DNA from 2 places in the Helicovermis profundi genome. Region 1 is predicted to be linked to the other one. Evidence: riboswitches for the same ligand, from Rfam matches in the RefSeq annotation. Region 1 holds a riboswitch; the other holds the start of a gene.
The links. Region 1 has a riboswitch for thiamine pyrophosphate ahead of thiS (sulfur carrier protein ThiS). Riboswitches for the same ligand answer to the same signal wherever they lie in the genome.
Positions count from the first base shown of each region.

Region 1 (4,446 bases):
ACTGGTCAACCTGGACAAGCACCTGAAGAAAAAATAATTGTAGAATATGATATTAATGATTACAAAACGAAGACAGAACTTACTGTTCAAAAACTGTTTACATCAGTAATATCAGCCCTTAGAGCGTATAGTGATTTGATGAAAATTGAAAAAAATAGAAAGGGATTAAAAGAAATTGTTTTAGCTTCAAGTAAATTGTTTGAAATAGGTTCACTTAAAAAATTTGTTTCAGGTCTAATAACTCAATTAACATCAATGTATGGATTTACAGATGACGCTTTATTTTTAAGAACCTCAAGCTTTGCCGCAACAAATAAAAATGAAAAAGGAGAAAGATATATTTTATCAGCAACGGGAGAATTCGAGAATTTTATAGATAAAAGGGTAGAAGATTGTGTATCCAAAGAATTACTTGATTTAATAGATGAATCTAAGTTAAAAAAGAATAATATAATTACAAATAAATATTTTATTGGTTACTATCAAAGTTTAGGTGAAATTGATAACTTTGTCGTTTTTAAAGATATAAGAGAACTAGATGATTTGGATAAAGAAATGCTTGATCTATTTTCAACAAATATAGCGTTTGCTTTTGATAATGTTTTTCTAAATGAAAAGATATTAGACACTCAAAAGGAAATTATATATAAATTGGGTGAAGTAGTAGAAACAAGGTCAGATGAATCAAATGATCATGTAAAAAGAGTATCCAAATACTCATATTTAATGGCTATAAAATATGGATTATCTGAAGAAGAATCAGAATTACTTAAAATGGCTGCACCGATGCATGATATAGGTAAAATTGGAATTCCTGAAAATATATTAAAAAAACCATCAAAACTTTCCCACGAAGAATTTGATATTGTTAAAGAACATTCCTTATTAGGCTTTGATATATTAAAAGATAGTAATTTAGAACTCATGGAAATTGCATCTAAAATTGCATATGGGCATCATGAAAATTGGGATGGTACAGGTTATCCACTAGCAAAAAAAGAAGAGGAGATACACTTGTATGCTAGAATAATTTCACTAGTTGATGTATTTGACACTATGACAAGTGATACGTTTTATAGAAATGCACTATCTTTTAGTGATGTAATAGAATTTATTAAGCTTCAAAGTGGTTATAAATTTGATCCAAAATTAGTACAAATATTTTTAGAAAATTTAGAAGAATTTAAAAAAATTAGATTTTCTACAAACTGAAAAACTAAAACATTAAAACACAAAACATCAACTGAAATATTTATATTTTTTTTGATGTTTTGATGGTATTGAATATAATAATAGATTATAATGATGTTATACAAATAATGTATTATTTATCAAAATTAGTGGAAGGTAAGGAATTGAATGATTAATTTATTAATTGAAAAATCGAAAAAAATATGCTTGTTTATAATGCTTGTAGTATTTATTATTAGCCTAAGCGCTTGTACTAATAAAAATGAAACAAAAAAAAATATAATTAATTTAGATAATAGTAAAGCATCTGAAAGTAAAACTATTTTTGAACTACTTAATTTGAGTGATAGTATTGAATTTTCTAATCAAGCAAAAGGAATTGATTTTTTATATAATGATCAAGATTTAGTTAATAGATTTTCAAATAATGATTTTTACATACGATATGGTGAATATAAAGATGTTGATGTGAATAAAAGACATGACATATATAAGGATAAAATTTTAAATTGGAATGAAGAAGAAAAAAATAGAATCATAAAAAATATTATGACTTTTGAGAAATACTTTTCAGATAATAATATTAATTTACCAAGTAAAATATATTTATTTAAAACAAAAGATTCTTTAGAATATGGTAAATTTTTTATTAGAGATAATGCAATATTTTTACCTGAAAGTTTAATTAATGGTTACAAAGAAAATTTAAATGAAGCAATTGTAAAAAGTTTGTTTTATATGATTGTAAATAAAGATGAAAAAAAATATGAAAAATTATGTAATTCAATTGGCTTTGTTAAGTCTTCTGAATTAATTTATCCCAAAGAATATGTAGATAATAAATTTACTAATGATAATGACTATAAAATCGAGTATTATATTCAAGGTTCATATTCAGAGTCAGAATTTAAATTCATGCCAATTTCATACTTTAATGAAAAATTTGATGGAGATAAGTCTGATATTGAAAAGAGCATAATCAATAAGTATATAGCCGTAAAAATAGACGGAGGTGTTATCAAACCCTTATATGTTGACGATGAAAATAATGAAATGGAGGGTGGAAAGCTCTTAGAGATTAATTTGAATCAAATTGACAAATATTACTCAGTAGTTAGCAATAATTCGTCTGTAAGTTCTGGACCAAAAGAGATACTAGCAGATGATTTTTCAATAATGGTTCTTGGAAAGAAAAAGAATAATGAAAATACTTTAAATAGAATTTTAAGTATAATTAAAGAATAGATGATTTTTAGGTTTACTTTTTGATTTTAATGATGTACAATAATTTCGAACTTAATATTTTGCTAGGGGTGCCTGTTGGCTGAGAGAAATAGATATATTTTAACCCTTTAACCTGATTTAGCTAGTACTAACGTAGGGAAGCCTGTTATATTGTAATTAACCTGCCTCTTGGCAGGTTTTTTTATTTACATAATATAACTAATGTGCCTATGGCGCAATTTTTTTATTCGCAAAGGAGGTAAATATTTTAAAAAATGTATGTTAACGGAAAGCAAATAGGTTGTGATTATTCAAATGTTAAAGAATTATTAGAAAAAATGAATTTAGATTTTGAAAAAGTTGTTGTAGAAGTAAATAAAGAAATTATAAGTAAGTCTCAGTATGACAAGAAAAAAATATTTGACAAAGATAGTATTGAAATTATTGGATTTATAGGAGGCGGTTAGTGATAAATTTAAAAAATTCAGATGAACTTATAAGAAAATATAAAAAAGTTAGTGTTGCAGTTCTTGGTCTTGGAGGGTTGGGATCAAATATTGCTATGATGCTTGTTCGTTCGGGTATTGATAGGCTAATTATTTATGATTTTGATAATGTTGAATTATCAAATTTAAATAGACAAAACTATTATATCAATGATGTTGGTAATTCTAAGGTTAAGGCGACGAGTTTAATACTGAAAAATATAAATCCAAATATAAAAATTATTGGTGAAAAATTAAAATTGTCATTATCTAATTTTGAAAGATATTTAAGTAAAGCGGATATTATTGTTGAGGCTTTTGATAGTCCTATATGTAAAGCTGAACTTGCAAATTGGGTTTTAGGCGAAACGGATAAAATACTTATATCAGCATCGGGTATGGCTGGCTTTGGAGATTCGAATGACATTTTAACTAAAAAAAAATCAGAAAGATTCTATATTTCAGGTGATTTTGTATCTGATTCTAATATTTTTCCAGAATTATTATCAGCAAGGGTAATGATGACTGCATCACATGAAGCAAATAATGTTATGAATATTATTAAAAATAATATATAGCTTTAAATGATTATTTGTTAAGTGCTAAAAAGTATTTAAAGCTAGAAAAAATATATTACCGAAAGGAGGCTGTACTAAATAAACAATATTTAGTATATAAAAAAATGGATAATTTTATAAAAGATAAAGATTTAGTTATAGGTACAAGAAAATTAAATAGTAGATTATTAATTGGAACCGGTAAATATCCATCGAAATCGATGATTTCTAAGGTTATAGAAAAAAGCCATACAGAAGTGGTTACAATGGCTTTAAGAAGAATTGACACAAGTAAAAAAGAACGGAATATATTAGATTATATTCCTAAAAATATTCAGTTACTTCCGAATACATCTGGTGCTAGAAATGCTGAAGAAGCAATAAGAATTGCTAAAATAGCAAAAGAAATGGGTTGTGGTAATTGGATAAAATTAGAAATAATTGATGACAATAAGCATCTACTTCCCAATAACTACCAAACAATTAAAGCTACAGAAACTCTTTCAAAATTAGGATTTGTAGTACTTCCATATATGTCGCCTGATTTATCTAGTGCGAGGAGTCTTGTGAATGCTGGTGCTTCAACAATTATGCCGCTAGGATCTCCAATTGGATCAAATAGAGGAATAAGAACAGAAGAAATGATTAGAATTTTAATTGAAGAAATTGATATTCCTCTTATTGTTGATGCAGGAATTGGAAAGCCCTCAGATGCAGCATATGCGATGGAAATGGGAGCAGATGCTGTTCTAGTTAATACTGCTATTGCAACATCAAATAATCCTATTAATATGGCGGAAGCATTTTCAATGGCGGTTGAAGCAGGTAGAATTGCATATGTTTCGAAACTTGGTAGAACTTTAGAGAGAGCTGAAGCTTCATCGCCACTTACAGGATTTTTAGGTGAATGATATGAACTTTTATGATGAGTTAGAGATAATGGATAAGGAATTTGTTAAAAAATTATTTACCACTACTAGTAGAAATGA
Region 1 is NZ_AP028654.1:2,180,570-2,185,015, reverse strand. It holds gene AACH12_RS09800 (DUF3369 domain-containing protein) at 1-1,212, shown strand, start outside; gene AACH12_RS09795 (hypothetical protein) at 1,360-2,436, shown strand; TPP riboswitch at 2,491-2,592, shown strand; gene thiS (sulfur carrier protein ThiS) at 2,691-2,882, shown strand; gene thiF (sulfur carrier protein ThiS adenylyltransferase ThiF) at 2,882-3,478, shown strand; gene AACH12_RS09780 (thiazole synthase) at 3,583-4,368, shown strand; gene thiH (2-iminoacetate synthase ThiH) at 4,370-4,446, shown strand, end outside.

Region 2 (4,446 bases), 1.4 Mb from region 1:
AATAGAAGAATCATTTAGAATTCTAAAAACTGAGTTTAAAGCAAGACCAGTATATTTAAGTAGAGATGATAGAATAAAAGCTCATTTTACAACATGTTTTCTTTCTTTACTGATATATAGGCTTTTAGAAAAGAAGCTTGATGAAAAATACACTACAAAAGAATTAATAGAAACGTTAAAAAATCATAACTTTATGGAGTTAAAAGGCGAAGGATATATTCCGACATACACACGAACTGATATAACAGATGAATTACATGATAAATTTGGATTTAGAACGGATACCCAAATAATTAGTAATGCTAAAATGAAAAAAATATTAAAACAGCTTAATTGTATAATGAAGTTGAACTAGTAAAAAAAAATCCATAATGGGTCAATCTGTATTATAATTGTATCGCTGAACACAATAATATATACAGGAGATGAACTCACTATGGATAATATTAATGATACATCAATTCAACGTAAAAATAAACACCTAAATGTTTTTGAACGTGGTCAAATTCAGTTGTTACACAATGAAGGTCTTACACCTTATGCCATAGGAAAAAAATTAGGAAGAGCTTCTAATACTATACGCAATGAACTAAGCCGTGGGACTGTTACACAGATAAAAGCCAATAAGGTTGTAAAGGTCTACTATCCGGATACCGGACAAGCTATTTATGAAAGAAACCGTGCTAATTGTGGAGCCAAATTTAAGTTCTTATCATGCTCCCATTTTATACGTTTTGTAGAGACAAGGTTCTATGAAAACACTCATTCTATTGATGCTATATGTGGCGTAGCGAAGCTGCACAACTTGTTTGACGTTGATAAGATGGTTTGTACAAAAACGTTGTATAACTATATTAATTTAGGCTTATTAGGTATTGCTAATATAGATTTGCCACTTAAAGTTAAGAGAAGTACAAAACGTAAGCGTATACGCAAACATAAGAAAATTCTAGGACGAAACATTTCTGAACGACCTGTGGAAATTAATGATCGTAGTGAATTTGGTCATTGGGAAATTGATTCTGTTATAGGGAAGAAAACTAAAGGCGAACCTACTCTAATGACTATTACCGAGCGCAAAACACGAAAAGAGTTAATTAGAAAAATTCCTGATCAAACTTCAGAATCAATTATGAACGCACTCAAAATACTAGCTGCAGATGCAGGAAATCTATTCTCAACTGTTTTCAAAAGTATAACGGCAGATAATGGATCAGAATTTGCAGATCTATCAACTATGGAAGAAATGACAGGCACTAGAATCTACTTTGCTCATCCTTATACATCTTCTGAGAGGGGAACAAATGAACGTCATAACGGTCTAATAAGACGTTTTATACCAAAAGGTAAGTCTTTACTCAACTATTCTGTAGATGATATAGCTAAAATTCAAAATTGGTGTAACACTCTGCCTCGTAAGATATTAAAGTATCTTACACCAGATGAAGCATTCAATGATGAACTTTATAAAATACAATAATTTATATACAAATTTTTACATATTGATTTAGTTCAATTTACTATTGCAATTTAGGAAATATTAAAACAAACGAAAAAGTAAAAAAAGGTACGCACTTTTTACTACATTAAGAAACCGTGATAAACTGCTATTTGCAATAGATATCACGGTTTTTCTGCTCTACAACTGTCAAAGACGAGATTATATCAAACGACTACTAACTAATCAATAGAATTGGATAAAAAAATAACAAAATAATTAAAATATTAAATATAATATTTTAATTATTTTATTTTGACTTATATATCATCATATGTTATATTCTTAATGTATTAATTTAATAAAGATTCACTAGGGGAGCTTTTTAGTTGAGATCAGTTATCTGAAACCCTTTGAACCTGAACCAGTTAACTCTGGCGTAGGAAAGTGCATGATTATAGATCAAAAAAATGATATTTTAATATTGTTTTTTAAGGCCATATGCATTTGCATATGGTTTTTAATTTTTATTTGATCTAATTAACGTGTTACTTCCAAATTCATTGGTATATTATTACTATTTATGGAGGTAAGAAAATGAAAAACAACACAAGGATGTTAGTAGAAGCTGGCATTATGATAGCACTTGCATATGTGCTAAGTTTAGTAAAGGTATTTCAAATGCCAAATGGAGGATCTATTACTGCCGGTAGTATGATTCCAATTCTTATATTTGCTATTAGATGGGGAACTTATCCTGGAGTCTTTACAGGGCTTGTTTATGGAATTATTCAATTTATTTTAGGGCCAAAATGGTCATTCCATCCTATATCAATTTTATTTGATTATGTAATAGCTTTTGGAATGCTTGGTCTTGCAGGTATTTTTGGTGCTGGATTCAAGAAAGCACTTGCTGGAATTTCTTTAGCAGTATTATTAAGACTTATATGTCATGTTATTTCTGGAGTTATAGTTTGGGGTTCTTATGCACCAGAGGGTCAAAGTCCTCTTATGTATTCAATCATTTATAATGCTTCATATTTAGTTCCTGAGTTAATTTTATCACTTGTTATTTTTGCACTTCTTTATAGACCACTTGAGAAAGCAAAAATTCCTCAAAGAGTTTAGTTAATCGGTACTATTAGACCATAATATAGATATAAAGTTAATGAAGTAGTAAGCAATATTTAACTTAACTACTAAACGAACAAAAAAAGAAAGTATATGAATTTAGTTTACTAATATTCATATACTTTTTCTATATTCTTTAGGAGATATACCTATAATTTTTTTAAAAACTAAAGAAAAATAACCAGGATTACAAAAATCAAAAATAGCAGATATATCAGTTATTCTCATATTTGTAAATTCTAAAAACATTTTAGAAGATTCTATTTTTTGATGGTTTATATAATCAACAATATTTATTCCAACTTCATTTTTAAACAATTTAGATAAATATTCAGGTGATTTTGATGAGAGGAAGCTTAATTCTTCTAATTTTATTTGCCTTGTAATATTACTATTTATATATTTAATTAATTTAGAAATATCTCTTGAATATTTAGATATATTTTTATTATTTATTAGTTCTATAAACTCATCTATCATTGTATACTCGAATTTGAGTAAATCATAACGTACGTTAAATGATTCAATTTTTCTTATAAATATATCACTAAAATTAAATGCTTCTTCAGGTTCTATACCTGCCTGTATAACCCCTCTAGTAAAAAGCGCACAGGAAATAATTATTGAATTTTTAGCAGAGCGCAGTGTATTTTTTGCAATGATAGCTCTTTCTATTGAATTAATCATATCAAGAGTATTTTTTGCTTCATTTAAAAGTCCAAGTTTGATTTCATTAACTAATTTTTTTTCTAGATTATAAGACGGATGAATATAGTCAAAATTTATATTTTTTAGTTTTTCGTCTAATAAATCTTTTCTCATAACTTTACTCCTTTAATTTGATGTGCAGATGATTTTTTTAGTTTTACTTTACATTACTTATTAAAATTTTTTTATATTGCAGATTTATATAAATTATATCAGAATTTTATAAATCTTTAAATAATAAAAAATATATAATCCAAATATGTTTTGTATTTACTACTTATATATATATGTCAAACTGTAAGATAATTGTTTGTAATTAGTATTTTTGGATATATATTAAGGGAGTTAAAAATATAAAACTTAGTAGTCTTATTAATAAAAGGGGGATATTATGAAGAAAATAGTTTCAATTGTAATGGTATTAGTAATGATATTTGCACTTGCAGGATGTTCATCTGCACCAGCACCAGCAGATAAGTCAGCTGATACAAAAACAGAAGACAAAGTAGCTCCAAAAGAAGAATCGGTAGTAATCTATCAGAATAAAGTTGAGATAGGTGAACAACTTTCAGCATTTGCAGCTAAATATGAGGCTCAAACAGGAGTAAAAGTTACAGTAAAAACTTCAGGTGGAGATACTCCATACGCTGAAAACTTAAAGGCAGAATTTCAATCAGATAGACAACCAGATATATTTGTAATAGAAGGAAAAGGTGGATATAACACTTGGAAATCAAAACTTACTCCATTTTCAGGAGATAAGTGGATGGATTTAACAGATCTAGCATTTAAAGCTGACGGAAAAACATATGGATTTCCAGTAGCAGTAGAAGCATGGGGAATGGCCTATAATGCAGATTTACTTGCAAAAGCAGGAATTGATCCAAGTACATTAACATCACAAGATGCATATAAAGCAGCATTTAAAAAATTAGATGGAATGAAAAAAGAACTTGGAATAAAGTCAGTAGTTGCAATGGCAGCAGGCCCAGATATGAGATGGGTAACAGGACTTCACAACTTTAATGGATATTTATCAGCAGGTCTACCTTATGGAGATACAAGTGTTCTTGATAAAATGCTAAAAGGCCAGCCAGATATGGAAAGACTTAAAGAATATGCAGACTGGGTAGAATTATTATTTAAGTATTCAGATAAAGCAGTATTAT
Region 2 is NZ_AP028654.1:806,219-810,664, forward strand. It holds gene AACH12_RS03485 (IS1634 family transposase) at 1-355, shown strand, start outside; gene AACH12_RS03490 (IS30 family transposase) at 437-1,480, shown strand; TPP riboswitch at 1,803-1,901, shown strand; gene thiT (energy-coupled thiamine transporter ThiT) at 2,036-2,566, shown strand; gene AACH12_RS03500 (AraC family transcriptional regulator) at 2,684-3,391, opposite strand; gene AACH12_RS03505 (ABC transporter substrate-binding protein) at 3,669-4,446, shown strand, end outside.
Region 2: linked by a shared signal. The riboswitch ahead of thiT (energy-coupled thiamine transporter ThiT) and the one ahead of thiS (sulfur carrier protein ThiS) in region 1 are both predicted to bind thiamine pyrophosphate.